Regions from separate parts of the Massilia sp. S19_KUP03_FR1 genome, predicted to be linked through region 3. Evidence: predicted binding sites of a transcription regulator. Region 3 holds the regulator's gene; each other region holds the start of a gene.
The links. The regulator sigma-54, encoded in region 3, starts transcription at its own class of promoters, with help from an activator protein. The targets are predictions, from matches to a motif close to TGGCANGNAANCTGCTTT.

Region 1 (6,850 bases), on a different contig from region 3:
CACAGGGCCGCGCGGACCGAGTGGGGAATCTGGTCGTGGCGCCCCGCGCCGACTTCGTGGGCCACGATGGTGTTAATTGCCATCATGACGCCCATCACGGTCACCAGCACGATCGACCAGACCGAGGCCCCCAGCGACACCGCCGCCAGTTCCTCGGCGCTGACGTGGCCGGTCATGGCGACATCGGCCACGCCCATGCCGACGGTGGCCAGTTGACCGACCAGCATTGGCCACGACAGGCGCCATAAAGTGGCAATTTCTGCGCGTATGCTTGCTGCGCGCTGCACGGGAGCTACGATGGAAGACATGGCCGGTTCGCTGACGAAACCGGCGATTCTACCGATTTATGTTGCGTTTCGGCGGACTGTTCAGCGGCACCCGCGTCAGCGCTGGCCCGTTTCGCGCGGCGCGCTTGCGCGCAGGTAGGCGTGCAGCGCGCGCAGGTCGGTATCGGTCATTTGGCCCAGCGAGGCGAAGGGCATGACGCGGCTGATGGCCGAACCGTCGGGACGCTGCCCGCTGCGCATCATCGCCATGAACAGGTCCGGCTCGGGATAGGCGCGCATGGCGCTGCCCGGCCCGGGTGTCAGGTTGGCGGCAGGCGGCCATGCAGGCGGCGCGCCCGGGATCTTGCCCCCGCTCAGCTGCGGGCCGTGGCAACCGATGCAGGCGTTGGCCACGTAGGCGCCATGGGCGATCGTGACGCCGCTGGCAACCGGCTGTGCCGGCGCAAGCGTATGGTCGATCTTCTCGGCTGCATCTTCGATGGCGCCGACGCCGTACAGCGCCAGCACCGGCGTGGGCATGCGGATCACGGCCTGCTTGCCAGGCGCTGCGGGCAGTTGTTGCGTGTAGACGATCAATGCCGCCAGGTCGGCATCGGTCAGGCGGTTGTAGTCTTCGCTGGGCATGATCAGGATGGGCTGCCCGTTCGGCTTGACGCCGTGGCGGATGCTGCGCACCCAGTCGGCCTGGCCGTAACGCGCCACCGCGCTGCCGGGATGCGGCGTGATGTTGGGCGCCACCACCAGCATGCCGCCATCGTCGAAGACGGTGTTGCCGGTGCCGCTGGCGCCGTGGCAGTCGGCGCAGCCGCGCGTGGTGTACAGGTAGCGTCCCTGCGCGACCTGCGCGGGATCCTGGGAAAGCGCGATCGGCTCGACCGCCACGGCGATCACGCGCTCGCGTTTGCGCTCACCCATCGCGCTGGCGGCGAACAGGCTTGACAGTAGCAGCAACACGAGCGCCAGCAAGGCAATGCCAGCGCGTTTGAACCAGGTGCGCATCGGGTCTCTCCATGACGAACCACTGCCTTGAATGTACAACAGGTGCATGCGGGCGCAGGGGTGATTCGAATCGCATACCGGCGGTGGTTGCGAAAGGGTGACATCCACGTTGCATACATGCGGCGCGCCGTACGGTTGACGGTGGCAGGCTTTCCTTTTTTGCATGGCGGTTCTGTTACCATCGAAACGAACAGTGTCAGGAACCGTGCGCCCGGCGCCGGGATCTCGCAGTAAGATTGTAAGAACAACAAGGAGCGGTACGTGGAATATAAGGACTACTACAAGACTCTCGGCGTCGCCAAGACCGCCGATGAAGCCGAGATCAAGAAGGCCTACCGCAAGCTGGTTCGCAAGTACCACCCCGACGTCAGCAAGCTGAAAGACGCCGACAGCATGACCAAGGAACTCAACGAAGCTTACGGCGTGCTGGGCGACGCCGAAAAGCGCACGGCCTACGACGAGCTGGGCAACGCCCCCCGTGGCGGCCAGGGCTTCCAGCCGCCGCCGGACTGGGGCAGCCAGCATGGTTACGCCGGCGGCGGTGGCGGCGGCGCGGCCGACCCCAACGATTTCTTTGCCGACCTGTTCGCCAACATGGGCGGGGGCGGGGGACGCCGCGGGGCTGGTTTCAAGACGCGCGGCGAAGACATTCATGCGTCCATCGAAATCGACCTGTCCGACGCCTACACCGGCGTGACGCGCAACATCACCCTGCGCGTGCCGCAGCGTGGTGGCGCCCCGCAAGAGAAAACGCTCAGCGTCAAGATTCCCAAGGGCGTGACACCGGGCCAGCAACTGCGCCTGACCGGGCAGGGCCATCCGGGCAGCGCCGGCGCCGGCGACCTGTACCTGGAAATCCAGGTCAGGGGCGATGCGCGCTACCGGCTCGAGGGTGTGAATGTGTATGTCAGCGTGCCGGTCGCGCCGTGGGAAATGGCGCTGGGCGGCAGCATCGCCGTGCCGACCCCGTCCGGCAGCGTGGAAGTGAACGTGCCGGCCGGATCGCAAACCGGGCGCAAGCTGCGCCTCAAGGGGCGTGGCATTCCGAGCGCGACGCCGGGCGACCTGTACCTGATCCTGGACGTGGTGCTGCCGCCGGCCATCACCGACAAGGCAAAAGCACTCTACGAAGAGATGGCGCGCGAGCTGGCTTTCAACCCGCGCGACACTAAAGGAGGATGACCATGAACGACTTCACATCGATGCAGGCCTTGACCGGCGTGCTGCTCGACGAATCCGCTCTGAGCCTGGACGAACTCGCGCGCGCCTGCCAGGTCGAACCGGATTGGGTGGTGCGCCACGTCGAGGCCGGCTTGCTGGGGGAAGACGGCAGCGTGCAGGTGACCACGCTGCAGTTCCGCAGTGTCGACCTGGACCGTGCGCGCCGCCTGCTCAGCCTGGAGCGCGATTTCGAGGCCAACGAAGACGTGGCCGGCCTGGTGATCGACCTGGCCGACGAGGTGCGGCGCCTGCGCGCGCGCCTGCACGTGCTGGGTGTGGAATAAGGCTTATTTCGCCTTTCTCCGGCGCACTGCCGCCAGGCCGAATACCCCCAGGCCCAGCAGTGCAATGCTGCCAGGCTCCGGCACTGCCGCCGCCGCCGCTTCGAAGTTGAACGTGGTGACGTTCTGGCTGAAGCCGAAACTCACATTGTCGACGAAGCCGTTGAAGCTGCCGTTCCAGCCCGAGCCGATGCCGAACTCGATGCCGAGAATGGCGCTGCTGGCGTTGAGGCGGTCGGCGTTGGCAGGCTGGTTGTTGCCGGAGGTCCAGTCGGCCAGGGTCACGCCGTACGATTCCACGGTCTCGCCAGGGCTGAACTTGCGTTGCCACAGGTTGGCCGTCAGCAGGTCGCTGGAGGCCCATTGGTCGCTGACAACCGATGCGACGTTGGGGTTGTAAATCTGTTCGTAAATCAGGTATCCCTGGTCAGCGGTTGTGGCGGCGCTGCCGTCCGCGTCATACAACAGGCGCAAGGCAGGCATGACGCCACCGGCCGAGCTGGCGCTACTGCGGTACCAGTCGTAGCTGAGCGAGGTCAGCGTGCCAAGCGTGCGCGCGCCATCGTAACCCCAGGTATAAGCGTAGTCGGCTTTGCCTGAACTGTTGGTCAGCGACATTTGTACCGAGCCGTTGCCGTTGCGCGGATTGGCAGTGGTGATGCCGGCCGTCGTGGTTGACGTATAGCCGTTCGAGGTGCCGCGCAAGTTCGACAGGTTCCACTGGTTCAGGCCGCCAACGTTGAGGTCGGACGGCAGCACCGTGATAGCGGCGGCGCAAACCTGGCTGCCGGCCAGGAAGAAAGTTGCGGCAAGGAGAGTGTGCAGGCGGGTCATGGTGTCTCTTTCTTTGTTATGGGGCCGCGCAGGGGCCAGACATTTCGTTGAGCAAAAAGCAGGCCAGTTATGCATGACACATAAATAATCCTTGTGAATCAGCGGTTTATCGATCTCAGTTGCTGCTGGGAACAGTGATTCTGCTAAGCTTTGTAAAGTTATCCGACGCTTTTTTTGACACTGGTTTCATGTCCCGCCGCTACCACCACCACGTTTATGTTGTCGCACTGTCGCCCGACGTGCTGTACGAACCGCGCTTTCGGCGCGCCAACCCCGACTATGTGACCGGTCGGCCATGCGTGTACGTCGGCATGACGGGACAGACGCCGGACGTGCGCTTCGACAAGCACAAGGCAGGTATCCGCGCAAATAAATTCGCGCAGGAATACGGTCTGCGGCTGATGCCCGAGTTGTACGCGGTCTACAACCCGATGCCGTACCGGGGCGCGGCAGACATGGAAGTGGAGTTGGCCATTGCGCTCAGGGAAGCTGGATACGGGGTGTGGCAGGCCTGACTGTCAGGCGGGCCGGGTACCCGGCCACAATTTGAACAGCGTGATGGGCTGGCAGACGGCATGGATCAATTCCTGGATCAGGGGCAGGTCGTTGTAGTCGGCTTCCGGCTCGCTTGCCACGGTGCCAGTCGCCCACACGGCCAGGCGCCCGCCTGCCGACAGCGCAAACGGAAAGCCGATCACGCTCACCGTCTCGGCCGGTTGCACGGCAATGTTGGCGCCGTCGGTCATCGAGTAGGGCGTCGCGGCAATGCCGTCGGTCCGGGTGAGGGGCAGCAGCACGAAGTCGACCCGGCTGCCGTAGTGCGGGTGTTCTTTCCAGAGCCGCTCGCCGTCGATCGACCCGCCGGCGTACAGCGGCTCGACGCGCGCTTCCCATGCCGGGACGAAGCGCTGCTTGTCACAGGCAAGCGGGTGGAAAATGGCGATTTCGTTCGGGATTGCAGCGCTCGCCGCGATCGGCTTGCCGCTGCGCTGGTAGCGGCCGGTGACGTTATGGCGATTCGTGACCAGGCCGATGCCGTTTCCCAGTTTCACGATGAAGCCGGTGCCGTGGCCGACGTCGACGCCATTGCATCGCATGGTCAGCATCAGCGACTGCATGGACTGTTGTGCGATTTGCAGCATGGGAGCATCCTGGCATTTTAGTAGCCAGATGGTAACATTTTCCCCGCGAAGCGCAGGCAGCCATCCGGCACCCGCGACGACGATCAGGCAGCGCGACGCAAGGCGGGCTTGCCGGCCTTCAGTGCCAGGCGCGCTACGGGTCGCGGCAGCGCTACCACCTGGGCCGCATCGAGCTGGAACACGGCCACCAATTGCTGCAGCGCGGCGGCCTGGTCCTGCATGCTGCGCGACGCGACCGTGGCTTCTTCCACCAGCGTTGCATTCTGCTGCGTCACCTGGTCCATTTCCGTGATCGCCTTGTTGACCTGCTCGATGCCCGCACTCTGTTCACGGCTGGCAGCGCTGATTTCCTGCATGATTTCATTTACCTGGCGCACGCTGGACAGCACCTCTTCCATGGTCGCACCCGCTTCTCCGACCAGTTTGCTGCCGGATTCAACCTGCTGCACCGAATCGTTGATCAGGAGATTGATCTCCTTCGCGGCGGTGGCCGAGCGGTGCGCGAGGTTGCGCACTTCCGAGGCCACGACAGCAAAGCCGCGGCCCTGCTCGCCGGCGCGCGCCGCTTCCACGGCAGCGTTCAAGGCAAGAATATTGGTCTGGAAGGCGATGCTGTCGATCACGCTGATGATGTCCGAAATTTTCTTGGCCGAGCGGTCGATATTGCCCATCGTGCTGACCACCTTGGACACCACCGCGTTTCCCTTTTGGGCAATTGCCGAGGCACTCAGCGCCAGAGTGTTGGCCGCTTCCGCGTTGGCCGAGTTCTGGCGCACGGTTGCCGTCAGTTCTTCCATCGATGCCGCGGTTTCCTCCAGCGAACCGGCTTGCTGTTCGGTACGTGAAGACAGGTCGTCATTGCCGGCGGCGATTTCGGTGGCCGCCGTGTTGATCGTTTCCGTTCCGGTGCGCACCTCGGCGACGATGGAAGCAAGACTGTCACGCATCGACTTCATGGCAAACAGCAGGCTGCGCGTATCGTTGGGCCTGGTATGGATGGGCGTCGACAGTTCACCGGCGGCGATGCGTCCGGCAATTGTCACGGCGTAAGCCGGTTCGCCGCCAAGCGTCCTGGTGAGCGAGCGGGTAATCGCCACGGCTGCCACCGCGCCAAGCACAATACTGAGAATGAGCAGGCCGGCGATCCAGTTACGCGCGCTCACGAACGTCTGTGCGCCCGCCGCTGCGGCCGCATCGCCGCCATCGCCATACACCTTCACCAGCTTGTCGATCTGGCCGCGCAGCGAAACAATCAGCTTATTCGATTCGCCGCGAATGAGTTTTTTGGCAGCAGTATCGTCACCTGCGCGCATGGCGGCGCGAATTTTTTTATCTTCTTCAAGATAACTGCCCCACATTGCCAGAAAATCCGCATACAGCTGTTTTTCCTCCGCAGTTTCGGCGAGCTTGACGAATTTTTCCTGCATTTTTGCCAGGTCAACCAGGTCCGCTGCAATCACCTTGTCATATTTGTCCATTTCAGTTTGATCGGTGGAGATAATGTACTGAAATTCACGGGTGCGAACGCGCGCCACCTGTGACTTTATATCCTGAATTACGCGCATGCTCGGCATCCAATCCGACGACAATGCCGCGGCTGTGCTATTGACTGCTGCCAAACCGACAATGGCCGCAATGCCAATACATGCACTCAACAGCAACAGTCCAGCGAATGCAAGGCCAAGCTTGGTCGCCAACCTCATGTTTTCAAACAGTTTCATTATTGCCTCGTAGACGTTTAAACATGATTACCACGTATTGAATATAAAATTACAACATATTTATCTGAATGCAATAAATTTAGTTGCCGTAGCATAATACTTCATCGAATTCGGTGAAAGCGAAACCGTTTGTTAAAATGTTGCGTATGACCAACAATGTAATAATTATTGCAACTTGAGAAATGGGCTGCGGATGTGCTATTTCATAGGAGGAAGCAGAAACGCGTTTCCCGAAATCGATGAGAATTGAAAAAAAAGTCAATCAATAGTTGTCTTGAGTCAACCATGCTGGGCTAACATAAATTACCGATAATTTTGGGAAACAGTGTCATGTTAGTAGTGCAGGAATATCAAGGGACAATTGC
Region 2 (6,850 bases), on a different contig from region 3:
TGGCGGCGCTATGGTCGCGGTAGCCGTCGGTTTCAAACCGCGACACGTCAAGCACGTAGCCAATGCCCGCGCTGCTGCCTTGCGCATTCACGTCAAGCTTGCGTTGGCCGTCGCTGCCGGCCGCGGTGTTGACTTCAAGGGTGGGACGGCCCTGGCCGTCGCGGGTGAATAGCTGGATCACGCCGCCGGAATGGTTGCCGTAGAGAGCGGAGAAGGGGCCGCGCAGCACTTCGATGCGCTCGGCCATGTCGAGGTTGAAAGCCGAGGGCTGGCCCTGGCCGTCCGGCATGGTGGCCGGCACGCCGTCGCTGATCAGGCGAATGCCGCGCACGCCGAACGCGGAGCGGGCGCCGAAACCGCGCGACGAAATCTGCAAATCCTGGGCATAGTTCTGGCGGTTCTGGGCCACCAGGCCAGGCACGGCCGACAGGGCTTCGGACACGTTCACGCGCATCTGGCTATCCTGGATGCGGGAGGCATCGACCACGTCGATGGCGGCGGGAAAATCAAAACTGGTGTGTTCGACGCGGCTGCCGCTGACGATGACGACATTCATGTCTTGTGGAATCTGATCGGGTTCGGCAGCAAACGCGCCTGGTGCAATGGCAACAAACAGGCTGGCGACGGCATTCAAACGAAACGGGTACGGCATGCAAACTCCATGGTTAATATGGCAACTGCCACCGTTACGCAATATACGCGGGTCAGGCGTTTGCTGCCGTGCGCACGCTTGCCTGCAGCGCTATTCGGGTTCCTCGATCTGGTAGCCCCTGGCACGCAATACTGCCAGCATGCCGTCGGGCGACGTCAGCTCGCTCATCGCCAGTACCGCCAGTGTCGACCGGTTGTTGGTGAGCGATTTTTCAGCCGCAGCGATCCAGGTTGCTTTGACCTGCTTGCGCATGTCCGCTGCGCCCTTGACGTTGTTCAACCATTTACTGTCGACCACGGCTGCGTTGCAGGCAATTTTCTCGTCTGGGAAATCCAGCTTGCGCAGGGTGGGCAAGTCGCCCATGGCCCAGGCATTGGCGCGCCGCCGCATCGTCTCCAGATCTTTTTCCAGGCGATCGATGGTTTGCGTAAAACACGCCACATCATCCAGTTTGGATTTCTTGAAGTCGCGCAAGGTCTCGCGGGGATTTTCAAGCGGGATGTTGACCGATGTGGATGTGATGGGGATTTTCCAGTTCTTGCCCAGTTCGTAGATGCGCTTGGTCACGGCTCCGCCGCCATCCATGCCAGCCACGCCCAGAGCGCGGCTGGACAAGGTTTGCGCGGCAAACATCGGACGCAGTTCTTCAATCCCGGCGTCGTTGCCAATATATTTCTGCTTCAGCACGGTCCAGCGTGCATACACATCGGGCGGGACCTGGTCCTGCAGGCGGGCGCCATCGACGTTCTTTTTGACGCCCGCCAAAAACGGCAGGGCCGTTAGCATGTTCAGGGAATTGCTCCAGCCGACGGAAATAACGGTACCTGGCGTGCCCAGCAGCTCCTGCGAATTGGCCAGCACCGTTTCCAGTTGCTGCGAGCGCCAGTCCATTTGCGTCGGTAGAGGCCCATAGCTGGCGAAGATCCACAGGACGTGGTCGTCTTTCGACACTTTCCATAAAGCCGGTCCTGGCCGCTGGCCAACGACCAGGATGCTCGGAACAGTCGCAGCCTCCGGTTCCGGCGCCTGCTGCGTCCAGGCAGACGTCGACGCCAGGGTCAGTGCGATTAACAGTGCGTAGCGGTGCGGCATGCTTTCTCCTAGTCAGGTTCGTCGATCTGGTAGCCCTTGGCGCGCAGGGCCGCCACCAGACCGTCCTGGTTGAGCAGGTCCGACATTGGCAGCATGGCAAACGTCGACTTGTTCGCTGCGAGGGCCTTTTCCGCAGCAGAGAACCAGTAGGCCCGCATGCGCTGGCGCAGGTCGTCCGCACCTTTCAAGCCGCCCATCCATTTGCTGTCTATGATGGCCGCGTTGCAGGATTGCTTCTGGTCGGGGAAGGTCAGCTTGCGGATTGCGTCGATGTTGCCCATCGACCAGGCATTGGCGCGGACCTTCATCGCATCGAGGTCCGTTTCCAGCCGGTCGACCGTCTTGGTGAAGCACGCCACGTCGTCCAGACGGCCTTTCTTGAACTCGCGCACCGCTGCGCGCGGATTGTCCATTTCCAGTGTCAGCGTTGTGCTGGTGTACTTGATCTTCCAGTTCTTTGCCAATTGCTCGATCCGGTCCGGAATGTCATGACCCTTGTCCATGCCATTGACGAACAGTCCCCTGTCATACAGACGGTCGGCGGCGAACAGCGGGCGTTCTTCTTCGATCCCCTTGTCGTCTCCAATGTATTTAGTTTTCAGCAATTGCCAGCGGGTGTAGACAGCGGCCGGCACCAGGTCTTGCAAGTGTGCCCCGTCGGCGTTTTTCTTGATGCCGATCAGAAACGGCGCTGCGGTCAGGATATTGAACGAATTGGCCCAACCGACAGAAAAGGAGGCACCCGGCTGACCCAGCAACTCTTGCGACTGTGCCAGCGCGTTTTCCACCTGCTGCGAACGCCATTCCATCTTTTTTGGTAGAGGGGAATACGTGCCAAATACCCACATGACATGATCGCCCTTGGAAACTTTCCACAGTGCGGGTCCGGGCCGCTGGCCCACCACCAGAATATTCTGAACCGGGGCCGCGTCCGGGTCCAGCGCTTCCTGCGCCATTGCGGCGTTCGAACAAATAATCACACTCAGCAACGCGGCGAGCTGTTTCAAGATGTCACCCTGACAAAGTTAAGAGAACAAACATACTAACTGCAGCTCGCTTCCCCAACAAAATTAAAACAAGTTGTTACACTGATATGCATATGAATCGTCGGGCGCGCACAGCACGGGCGAATATCGTTTAGGTCACGCACGAATACAGTGCATGATGATTGCTTTCTCTTGGCATGGTTCTTGATACATTAACTATGTACATTCAACTTGATAACGTGGACATGGCGAATTTTTTCGATGAAATGATGGCCGGTGGAACCGGCGCAGTCCGTGAACACTACCGGGAATTCGATGGCTGGCTGAAGCGGCAATCGCCTGAACGCATTGCGCGCAAGCGCGCCGAGGCAGATTTGACCTTTCGCAGGGTTGGGATCACCTTTGCCGTCTATGGCGACGATGCCGGCACCGAGCGGTTGATTCCGTTCGACACCATTCCGCGCATCATTCCCGCGCACGAGTGGAACGCGCTGGAAACCGGCCTGGTCCAGCGCGTCAAAGCGCTGAACATGTTCATCCACGATATTTATCACGACCAGAACATCATCAAGGCGGGCATCATTCCGGCCCAGCAGATTTACCAGAACGCCCAGTACCGTCCGGAGATGCAAGGGATCAATGTCGCTTCTGACATTTACGCCCATATCGCGGGCGTTGACATCGTGCGCGCGGGCGAGGGCGAATTTTATGTGCTCGAAGACAATCTGCGCGTGCCATCCGGTGTCTCTTATATGCTGGAAGACCGCAAGATGATGATGCGGCTGTTCCCGGAGCTGTTCGCTAAGCATCGCGTCGCGCCGGTCGAGCACTATCCGGATATGTTGCTGGAGAACTTGCGCTCGGTGGCGCCGGCAGGCGTCAATGATCCGACCGTGGTCGTCATGACGCCTGGCATGTACAACTCGGCCTATTTCGAGCACGCCTTCCTGGCCCAGCAAATGGGCGTCGAATTGGTCGAAGGCAAAGATTTGTTCGTGAGTGCGAACAATGTCTTCATGCGCACCATCCGCGGCCCCAAGCGCGTGGACGTCATCTACCGCCGCATCGACGATGATTTCCTCGACCCACTGGCGTTCCGCTCCGATTCCAGCCTGGGCGTGCCGGGCCTGCTGTCGGTGTACCGCGCCGGACGCGTGACCCTGGCCAATGCCATCGGCACCGGCGTGGCCGACGACAAGTCGATCTATCCTTTTGTTCCCGACATGATCCGTTTCTATCTGTCGGAACAACCCATACTGAACAACGTACCGACCTTTCAGTGCCGCAAGCCGGATGATCTGGCCTATACGCTGGCCAACCTGCCCGAACTGGTGGTCAAGGAAGTCCACGGCGCGGGCGGCTACGGCATGCTGATCGGCCCGGCCGCGAGCAAGCAGCAAATCGAAGACTTCCGCCAGCGCCTGATCGCGAAGCCGGACGGCTACATCGCACAGCCCACGCTGGCGCTGTCGGCCTGCCCGACCTATGTCGAGAACGGCATTGCCCCGCGCCACATCGATTTGCGTCCCTTTGTGTTGTCGGGCAAGACGATTTCGATGGTGCCGGGCGGCCTGACCCGGGTTGCCTTGCAAGAAGGCTCACTGGTGGTGAACTCGTCGCAGGGCGGCGGCACCAAAGACACCTGGATCCTGGAGGAATAATGCTGAGCCGAACCGCAGATCACCTGTACTGGATGGCGCGCTACACCGAGCGCGCCGAAAACACGGCACGCATGCTGGACGTGGCCGTGCAAACATCGATGTTGCCGCAATCGACCGCTGATGTGGAATCGGGCTGGCGCGCGATGCTCAGCATCTCCGAACTGGAGCAGGCCTTTGATGCGAAATATGCGGTGCTGGACGCCCGCAACGTCCTCGAATTCATGATCAGCGACCCGCAGAATGCATCGTCGATCGTGTCTTGCCTCACCGGCGCGCGCGAGAATGCCCGTGCGGTGCGCGGCGTGCTGACCACCGAAGTGTGGGAGACGCACAACGCCACCTGGCTGGACATGCAGGAGCGCCTGCAAAAAGTGACCTTGGATGGCGACCCGAGCGAATTTTTCGAATGGGTCAAGTACCGCTCGCACCTGTCGCGCGGTGTAACCGTGGGCACCATGCTGACGGACGAAGCCATGTATTTCCTGCGCCTCGGCACATTTCTCGAGCGCGCCGACAATACGGCCCGGATTCTTGATATTAAATATCACGCGGCCAGGCAGGCCGGTCGCAGCGATGCCGTGAACCAGCGCGATTTTTATTACTGGGCCGCGTTGCTGCGCTCGGTATCTGGCTTCGAGATCTACCGCAAGGTATATCGTGACGCGATCACGCCGTCCCGCGTGGCCGAGCTGCTGATGCTGCGCGCCGATATGCCGCGTTCATTGCTTGCATGCATGGAGCAGGTCGTCTTCAACCTGAAAGCTGTCCGCAATGATGTCTCGGTCGATACGGAGCGCATGGCCGGTAAAATCCACGCCGACCTGCAATTTGCGCGCATCGACGACATCCTCGAGGCCGGGCTGGACGACACCCTGAGCGATTTCCTGGAAAATATTTTCGAGCTTGGGAACCGGATCAGCCGCGATTTCCTCGTTCCACTGGCCGCCTGACATGCAACTTTCCATCCGCCACGAAACCTTGTACCGCTATTCGGTGGCGCAGGCCTATAGCATCGAGCAATTGCACCTGACGCCTCGGGCCGAGCCGCAGCAGCGCGTCCTGTCATGGCGGATCACGACGCCAGGCCACTGCAGCGGCTACAGCGACGCCTACGGTAACGTGTCGCACATGTTGACGCTCAACGATCCGCATGATGCGGTGCGCATCCTGGTCGAAGGTGTTGTCGCGACGACGCTGCTGCACGGCGGGCGATTGCTGACGCAGGAGAACTTGTCGCCGCTCATCTTTACAGTGTCGACGCGGCTGACCCAGCCGACACCGGCTTTGCTGGCGCTGGCAGATGCCACGCTGCCGCCGCGCGGTGAGAAGGTTCGCACGGCCGACCTGCTGCGCCTGACTGCGCACATCTTTGGTGCGGTCGCGTACGTCACTGGTGCAACCGATGTCTTCAGCACGGCAGGGGAAGCGCTGACCTTGGGCGCAGGTGTATGCCAGGATCATGCCCACGTGTTCCTGGCCTGCTGCCATGCGCATGATATTCCCGCGCGCTATGTGTCCGGCTACATTGATCCCGAGTCGACCGGGCATGCGGCCAGCCATGCGTGGGTGGATGCCTGGGTCGAGGACGCAGATTTCACGGGCTGGATCAGCATCGACGTCAGCCATAACCGCCTGATGACCGACGCCTATTGCCGGCTTGCCATTGGCCGCGATTACGAGTCCGCCGCGCCTGTGCGCGGGATGCGCCGCGGTGGCGGCGATGAAACCATGACCGTTGAAGCCACAATTGTGCCGGTGTAAAATATTCGTTTCATTTGGTAAATTTTAGCCATGACGTACTGTGTAGGCATGCGCCTCGATGCCGGGCTGGTGTTCTTGTCCGATTCGCGTACCAACGCTGGCGTGGATCAGGTTGGCACTTTCCGTAAGCTGAGTGTGTTCGAAAACCCCGGCGAGCGGGTCATGGTCCTGATGACCTCAGGGAATCTGTCGATATCGCAGGCCGTGCGGCAAGCGGTGTCCGATTACGTCGGTCCGGATGGCGTGACCATCTGGAGCGCGCCAAATATGTATGAGGCAGCGCGGATCCTCGGCGAGGCCGTGCGTGTCGTGCACAAGCGCGATGCCGCCAACCTGGCCGAATTTGGCGTCGACTTCAATATTGGCATGGTTTTCGGCGGCCAGATCAAGGGCGAACGCTGCCGCCTGTTCCAGGTTTATTCAGCTGGCAATTTCATCGAATCGCGCGACGAAAACACCTATTTTCAGATCGGCGAAGCCAAATATGGCAAGCCCATCATCGATCGCGTCGTGACGCCGCTGACCTCTCTCGACGATGCCGCCAAGTGCGCGCTCATTTCAATGGACTCGACCTTGCGTTCGAATGTCTCGGTAGGGCTACCATTGGACATGCTGGTGTATGCCACGGATAGCCTGGCAGTGACGCATTTCGTGACGATCGACGCCCAGAACCAGTATTTCAACCAGCTGCGCAACAG
Region 3 (6,850 bases):
CGTGCGTATCAACGCCCTGCCGCCAAACGACTGGACCACGCCGCTGGCCGCGCCCGAACTGCCTGAAGCATTCGTGCCGCAAGCGATGCGCTTCGGCCAGGCTAGCAGCGCTTTCGACCAGGGCATGGACGCCCCCGGAGAAGCGCGCGACAAGGCGCGCCAGCGGGAAGCCGGCGATCCGTATGCAGGCGATCGCAAGGTACCGAATCACGCGACCAAAGAAGCGAAGTTGAAAGGCACCGACGCCGCCGCCGGCGATGTTGCCAGTGAAGCCGCGCTGCGCTACGAGCATCACGCCATGTTGCGCATGGATGCGAAGCGCGAGGGTCTCTACAAAAACACGGACAAGGTGACCGAAGAAGACTCGCCTGCGAGCGCCAGCGCAAAGTATACGGCGTGGCGGAACGACAAGATCAGGGACGCGCTGGCCGACAACATCGACACACACGCAACCGATCACTCGACCATCATGACCAACGGCATGCACGCGCAGAAGGCGCTGGCGTATGACGTGGCCATTGGTGTTTGCCGCGTAAAACAAGAAGATCTAGCCACACTTCGCAGGATCGCCGACTGGCGTTATTTAAAAGGCATGGATATTGAAATCACTAGTGTAGATTTCGCCGAATATTTCTTGAAGGGGCAGTTCCGAAAATTATCTGCAATCGATTGGGCCAACAAAACGGACGAAGGCAGTATGCCCTCCAAAATCATTAACAAACGTGAAATTTTTTCAAAATGAGAGGCAAATATCCATGACCATCTTTATTCGAACGTGGGGGCGGCGCACGGCCTGCAGCATCCTTGTACTTGTTATGCTTTTCTCACTCACGGCATATTGGAGCTATCGTAGCGAAGCCGACGGCACACGCAGGCTAACTAATGGGGAACTGAACATGCGACTTTTTGCGCTTCCGGCACTCGGGGCCGGAATTGCTCTGGTGGTGACGACCCTACTGGCAGCGAATTCCACCAAAGCAGTGCCCGCTGTTTCCACCACGCCCCAGCCAGTTCGAAAGCTGCACATGGCTCAGGTCGTGGGCTTGCAATGGCTGAATCCCCTTCAGCGACGCGATTACCCTACCGAATGGCAATTGCTATGGACTATGGGGCTGATCGGCCCGAATAAAGATGACGACAAAGTAATATCGAACCCAAAAAAATATAGCTCTTTGCAAGCAATATCCTATATAGCGGATGGAAACAATGGGAAAGCAAGCTTCAAGTATTACCACTATCAATATATCGAACAAATAACCAATTTATTCCGAGACATCTATTTCAGCGATTCCGACTATTTCTATAATGCACATTCATTGAAGGATAAAGCCACTTGGCGGGAGCTTGCCGGCATCCACGTGGAATATGCTCTTCCTGACGGGAAGCTTGATCAAGTCGATGCTGCTGCCGTTACGCGCGATAGCATCATCGACAGCTTTGATATCGGAAGCAAAAGCTTCCCGAATTCCTGGACCCGAAGCACCCCACCTGACGTGCGCATCAAGATGGGAGGACCGAACGCCGGTTTTACCTCGCTCGCGGCAGGCCTCGACTATCTGCAACTGCACCCTGACGAAACGGTCTGGGTAATGAACTGGGACGCCCCTAGTCACCCCAAGGATGCGCAAATCAACGAGAACATGGTCCTGCTCGTCCTGGCCGGCCAAGACTATAAAACTGACCGCGCATCACTGGCATGGCTGCCCTACCCCGCCGTCAGAAAAGCCAGCGCATTCGAGGCAAGCGACAACGGCCAGTCACGCCCCCTGCAAGTCTGGAAAGCCGCGCTCGACAAGGCCGCCGCGAACGCCGGCATCCAGAAAACCTCGATCGGCTTCGTCATCCACGACGCTGCCAACCTGCACCGCGACTCGTCCGACCGCCTTGCCGTGCTGGCCCGCACCATGACCGAAGAAGTCCCCGAACTCGACTTCATGAAGCAGACCTTCAATACCCCCGCCCTGCTTGGCGAAATGGGGGCAGGCACGGCCCTCACGAATCTCGCGCTGGCGATTGCCTACGCTAACCACTTCGGCAAGAACGTGCTGGTGGCCGGCACCACCGACCAGGAGGAGCTTACCGCCACGGTCGTGCTGCCGCCGCCCGTCGTGCGGCCGATCGTGCCCGGCGCACCCTGGTTCCGCGCCCGGGGCGGCAACCATGCCTATTTGCCGTGGTGGGGCTTGCGCCATGATGCACCGCGCTACCCGCAAGGTTTTTCGCAGTGACCCACCACGAAAGGACATGCCATGCGTCGCGTGATTCGATTGAACGATCCAACCAGCCATGGCGGCAAGGTCGTCGCCGCCGCGCCTAATACGACCGCGATGGGCGTTGCAGTGGCGCGCAAGGGCGACCGCTGCTTTTGTCCGATGAAAGGCCATGAAGTATGTGTGATCGCCGAGGGCGATCCGCATGTCCTGATCGACGGCGTACCGGTTGCGTTCGAGGGCCACGCCACGAGCTGTGGCGCGACGCTGATGTCAACCGTGCCGAAGAGCGGCTGCGGCTGAGCGCAGAATCAAAAAAGGTGCACATCAGGCGCCGTGATCAGGAAACGCTGCCCGACATAGTCGAAGGTGATCGCTTGATCCTGGAAAGGCACCATGCCGATCGTGCCGAACAGGCTCGAGCCCCCAAATGCCGGCTGCTTGTCAATCGTGCAGAACGATGCCCCGGTACCGGTACCTAGCCCAATCGGCCCGATATGGAACGCAGCGCGGATCGGTGCCGTGCGACAGAGCATCGGATGATTCCACGACATCGTTGTTACCGCCACCGCATCGCGTGCGCCGGCTGGCCCTACCAGCGCCAGCCAATCAGGTTCGTGAAACACAATCAATTGTGCAGGCGCGCTGCCGGTGTCGACGATCAGGGAAACGCGGCGCCGGTCAGCGAGCGTGACTTCGATGAGCGGGACCTGCCCATGCCCTTCCTCACTGGTCGTCATCGTGAAGGGCACGCTATTCGCATCCGTTGCGACGAGCGCAGCGGCGCCTTCGATAAAGCGAAAGCGGGCATGGCGCAAGTCCAGCGTCAGATTACCGTTCGCGAACAGATCGTTGCCGATGGTGCCCACCAGGGGGCCGACATCGGTCAAACGGCATCCGGTTTCCCGGTGGGCTGCATCGTCGGGGTAGATCAGGTTGAAGGTACGCCGTCCCAGCATGGCACCGACGCCGAACTGGCCGATCACGAGCTGCCCGGCGTTCGCGGCGTAACGCACTGGCAAGCCCGAGCGATACAACCGGCTGGTGCCTACCGCTGTGTCGAGCTGCATGCTGCACGCGTTACCGTCGAGTGTGACCGGCAGGACGATGGCGACTCTGTCTGTCACGAAACCCGGCTGCGCCTTGATCGCCCAATTGAAAGGATACCAATCGCTCGCCGCCGCGGCAGCAGTGAGCCACGTGAGTGCCAGTATCGGCACGCAGCATCGAAGCAAGCACATCATCATCGAATCAACCTTCTTGTTGAGCATGTTCTTTCGATGATAATTTATAAGTTACCAGAAAGCAAAAAAGGCGCCCATGAGGCGCCTTCCCTGTTCAGTTGGTATGCATTACACCGGGACGGCAACGCCCCCTTCAGTCAGGTGTTTGATGGCCTGATGGTCATGCTCGTGTACTTTTTCCTTGTATTTCATGACCTGGCGGTCGAGCCGGTCGATGAGCGCATCGACGGCGGCGTACAGGTCGTGCGAAAGGCTTTCGACGTGCAGCAATTTGCCGGACATTCGAAGATTGATTTCTGCTTTTTGTCGTTTGTCTTTTTCCGTCAGATTGTCGACGGTGAGGATCACGGCGATGTCGATCACTTGATCGAAGTGGCGGCGAATGCGTTCCAGTTTGGCCTGGACATATTCGCGAATGGCGGGGGTTACTTCAAGATGATGTCCACTGATGGTGAGATTCATACATAAACTCCTTTGAAGAAATGCCACGCTCGGTGCCGTACGCGATGCGCGCCGGTCGAACGCCTTACATGGACTTGCGCAAGGTAACAGGAGGGATCTTTAATGCTTCACGGTATTTCGCGACCGTGCGGCGCGCGATGACCATCCCCTGTTCCCCCAGCATGTCCGCGATCTTGCTATCAGAAAGTGGATTTTTAGGGTCTTCTGCTCCTGTGAGTTGCACAATCAATGCCCGGATCGCCGTCGAGGATGCTTCTCCTCCCGCATCGGTGGCGACGTGGCTGCCAAAAAAGTACTTCAGCTCAAACATGCCGTGTGGGGTCAGCATGAATTTCTGGGTGGTGACACGTGAGATCGTGCTCTCGTGCAGACCTAGTGTATCAGCAATCTCCCGAAGAACAAGTGGCCGCATGGCAACAGCACCGTGCGAAAAGAAATTCTTTTGGCGCTCCACGATGGCCTCGGAAACGCGCAGGATCGTGTCGAAACGCTGGCGCATGTTCTTGATCAGCCACTTCGCTTCCTGCAGTTGCGCGCCCATCTGGGCTTCGCTCTTGCCCTGCTTGAGCAAGGCGGCATAGGCGCTGTTCACGCGCAGGCGCGGCATCACGTCCTGGTTGAGCATGCACACCCACGCGCCCTTGACCCGCTTGACCACCACGTCGGGCACGACGAAGTCCGACACGTTCGACGCAAACACGTTGCCGGGGTGCGGATTGCAGGCGCGGATGACCACTTGGGCCTCGCGCAAATCTTCATCGTCGCAATCGAGTGCTTTTTTCAGCTTGGTGGTTTCGCGCTGGGCGAACCAGGTCAGGTGATTTTCGACGATGGCCAGCGCCATGCGCCGCGTAACCATCGGGATGCCCGCCATGCGCCGGATCTGCAGCGCCAGGCATTCGGACGCATCGCGTGCACCCACGCCGACGGGATCGAAACTCTGCACCAGCGACAGCGCCGTTTTCAGTTCATCGAGATCGATCTCAAGTTCTTCCGGCAGGCGCGCGTGGATGTCGTCCAGCGACTCCTCCAGGTAGCCATTGTCGTCCAGTCCATCGACCAGGATTTCGACCAGCGCGCGGTCGCGCTGCGACAGCACCGCCAGGCGCGCCTGCTCCATCAGGTGCTCGCGCAGCGTGGTGCCGGACGCTTCGATCTGGGGGCGCGATTCTTCGTCGTCGCTGCCCTTGGCGCGGCTGCTGTCGCTCCAGTCAGTGTCGCCGTCGTGGCTGACCTGCGCTTCTTCGCCGCTGCCGCCGCCCTCTTCTCCGCCACCTTCGGCCGCGCCTTCAGCAGGCGCCGGCGCATCCTGGCTGCCTGGCGCGGGAGGGGCTTCGCTCTGCGCGCCTGGTGCGTTGATGGCGCCGTCGCCCAGCAGCCGCACGGAGCGGTCGAGCGGGTCGTCGAGGCGCTCCAACAGCGGGTTGTCGGACAGGGCCTGCTCCAGCTCCTGGTGCAGCTCGAGCGTCGAAAGCTGCAACAGCCGGATCGACTGCTGCAACTGCGGCGTGAGCGCCAGGTGCTGCGAGGTCCGAAGCTGGAGTGATTGTTTCATCCCTTACATCCGGAAGTGTTCGCCGAGGTACACGCGCCGCACCGACTCGTCCGCGATAATATCGTCGGGACGGCCGGAGGCCAGCACCGCACCCTGGTTGATGATGTAGGCGCGGTCGCAGATGCCGAGCGTTTCGCGCACGTTGTGGTCGGTGATCAAGACGCCGATGCCACGCTCTTTCAGGAAGCGCACAATGCGCTGGATCTCGATCACGGCAATCGGGTCGACCCCGGCGAACGGTTCGTCGAGCAGCACGAAGCGCGGATTGGTGGCCAGCGCGCGCGCAATTTCAACGCGCCGCCGTTCACCGCCGGACAGCGACATGGCCTGGTTCTCGCGCAGTTTTTCGATCTGCAGGTCGGCCAGCAAGGTGTCGAGGCGATCGTTGATCTGGGCCTTCGACAGCGCCTTGCCGTCCACGGTCTGCAGTTCGAGCACGGCGCGGATATTGTCTTCGACGGTCAGCTTGCGAAACACCGACGCTTCCTGCGGCAGATAGGACAAGCCCATGACGGCGCGCCGGTGAATCGGCAGGCTGGAGATGTCGACGCCGTTGATTTCGATGGCGCCGGCGTCCGACGGCACCAGGCCGACGATCATGTAGAACGACGTGGTTTTGCCGGCGCCGTTCGGGCCCAGCAAACCAACCACTTCGCCGCATTTGACCTGCAGCGACACGTCGCGTACCACCAAACGTTTGCCATAACTCTTCTGCAGCCCCCGCACGATCAGGGTGCTGCCGCTGTCAATTTCCGCCATTATTTCTTACCCGCTGGGGCTGGGGCTGGGGCTGGGGCTGGGGCCGCAGCTGCGGCGGCCGCCGTTTTACGGGGTGCCAGGATCAGCGTGCCGCGGCCTTTGCCGACACGGCTCTCGCCACTGACGTCATTGCGCACCAGCGCGACTTCCTTGCGGCTGTCGTAGGAAATGAATTCGCCATCGACCTGGTTCGACAGGCGCGTGCCTTCCAGGTTTTTCACGGTCGCGTTGTTAAACAGCTTGGCCATCTCGGTGCGCTCGTCGTATTCGATGCGCTGGGCCTGCCCCTCCACCCACAGGTCCGGGCCGCCGTCCTTCTTCTGGCGGAATGTGGCCATCTTGCCCGGCACGGTGGTGAGCGTGACGCTCATGTAACCGTCGGCCGACGCCTGCAGCACGGCCTTTTCCGATTTCATGATCAGCGTGCCGCGCGTGAGGATCACGTTGCCGGTCAGGATGCGGGTCTGCGTCACTTCGTCGACGTCGGCCGAATCGAAGTCGATCACGGCCTGTTTCAGCGAGTCGGCCTTTTCGGCGCTGGCATGGAAGGCAAGCAGCGACAGCACGGCGGCGGCGAAGATTTTTTTCATGGGAATCAATCCTGGTTCAAAGGGCATGTG

Region 1: V6M87_RS02420 (PEP-CTERM sorting domain-containing protein) is a predicted target of sigma-54. The motif match lies at 3,671-3,688, and genes of this name have one in related genera.
Region 2: V6M87_RS26655 (circularly permuted type 2 ATP-grasp protein) is a predicted target of sigma-54. The motif match lies at 2,924-2,941, and genes of this name have one in related genera.

Annotation. Positions count from the first base shown of each region.
Region 1 covers NZ_JAQQPS010000002.1:145,833-152,682, forward strand. The annotation lists gene V6M87_RS02400 (MATE family efflux transporter) at 1-308, opposite strand, end outside; gene V6M87_RS02405 (c-type cytochrome) at 384-1,286, opposite strand; gene V6M87_RS02410 (DnaJ C-terminal domain-containing protein) at 1,548-2,468, shown strand; gene V6M87_RS02415 (chaperone modulator CbpM) at 2,471-2,791, shown strand; gene V6M87_RS02420 (PEP-CTERM sorting domain-containing protein) at 2,795-3,622, opposite strand; gene V6M87_RS02425 (hypothetical protein) at 3,811-4,137, shown strand; gene V6M87_RS02430 (hypothetical protein) at 4,141-4,764, opposite strand; gene V6M87_RS02435 (methyl-accepting chemotaxis protein) at 4,848-6,485, opposite strand.
Region 2 covers NZ_JAQQPS010000045.1:7,258-14,107, forward strand. The annotation lists gene V6M87_RS26640 (TonB-dependent receptor family protein) at 1-652, opposite strand, end outside; gene V6M87_RS26645 (TraB/GumN family protein) at 743-1,744, opposite strand; gene V6M87_RS26650 (TraB/GumN family protein) at 1,753-2,751, opposite strand; gene V6M87_RS26655 (circularly permuted type 2 ATP-grasp protein) at 2,976-4,391, shown strand; gene V6M87_RS26660 (alpha-E domain-containing protein) at 4,391-5,341, shown strand; gene V6M87_RS26665 (transglutaminase family protein) at 5,343-6,152, shown strand; gene V6M87_RS26670 (peptidase) at 6,183-6,850, shown strand, end outside.
Region 3 covers NZ_JAQQPS010000014.1:164,795-171,644, reverse strand. The annotation lists partial or broken gene V6M87_RS17050 (T6SS effector phospholipase Tle3 domain-containing protein) at 1-742, shown strand, start outside; gene V6M87_RS17045 (hypothetical protein) at 756-2,228, shown strand; gene V6M87_RS17040 (PAAR domain-containing protein) at 2,250-2,513, shown strand; gene V6M87_RS17035 (hypothetical protein) at 2,522-3,481, opposite strand; gene hpf (ribosome hibernation-promoting factor, HPF/YfiA family) at 3,563-3,916, opposite strand; gene V6M87_RS17025 (RNA polymerase factor sigma-54) at 3,981-5,471, opposite strand; gene lptB (LPS export ABC transporter ATP-binding protein) at 5,475-6,230, opposite strand; gene lptA (lipopolysaccharide transport periplasmic protein LptA) at 6,230-6,820, opposite strand.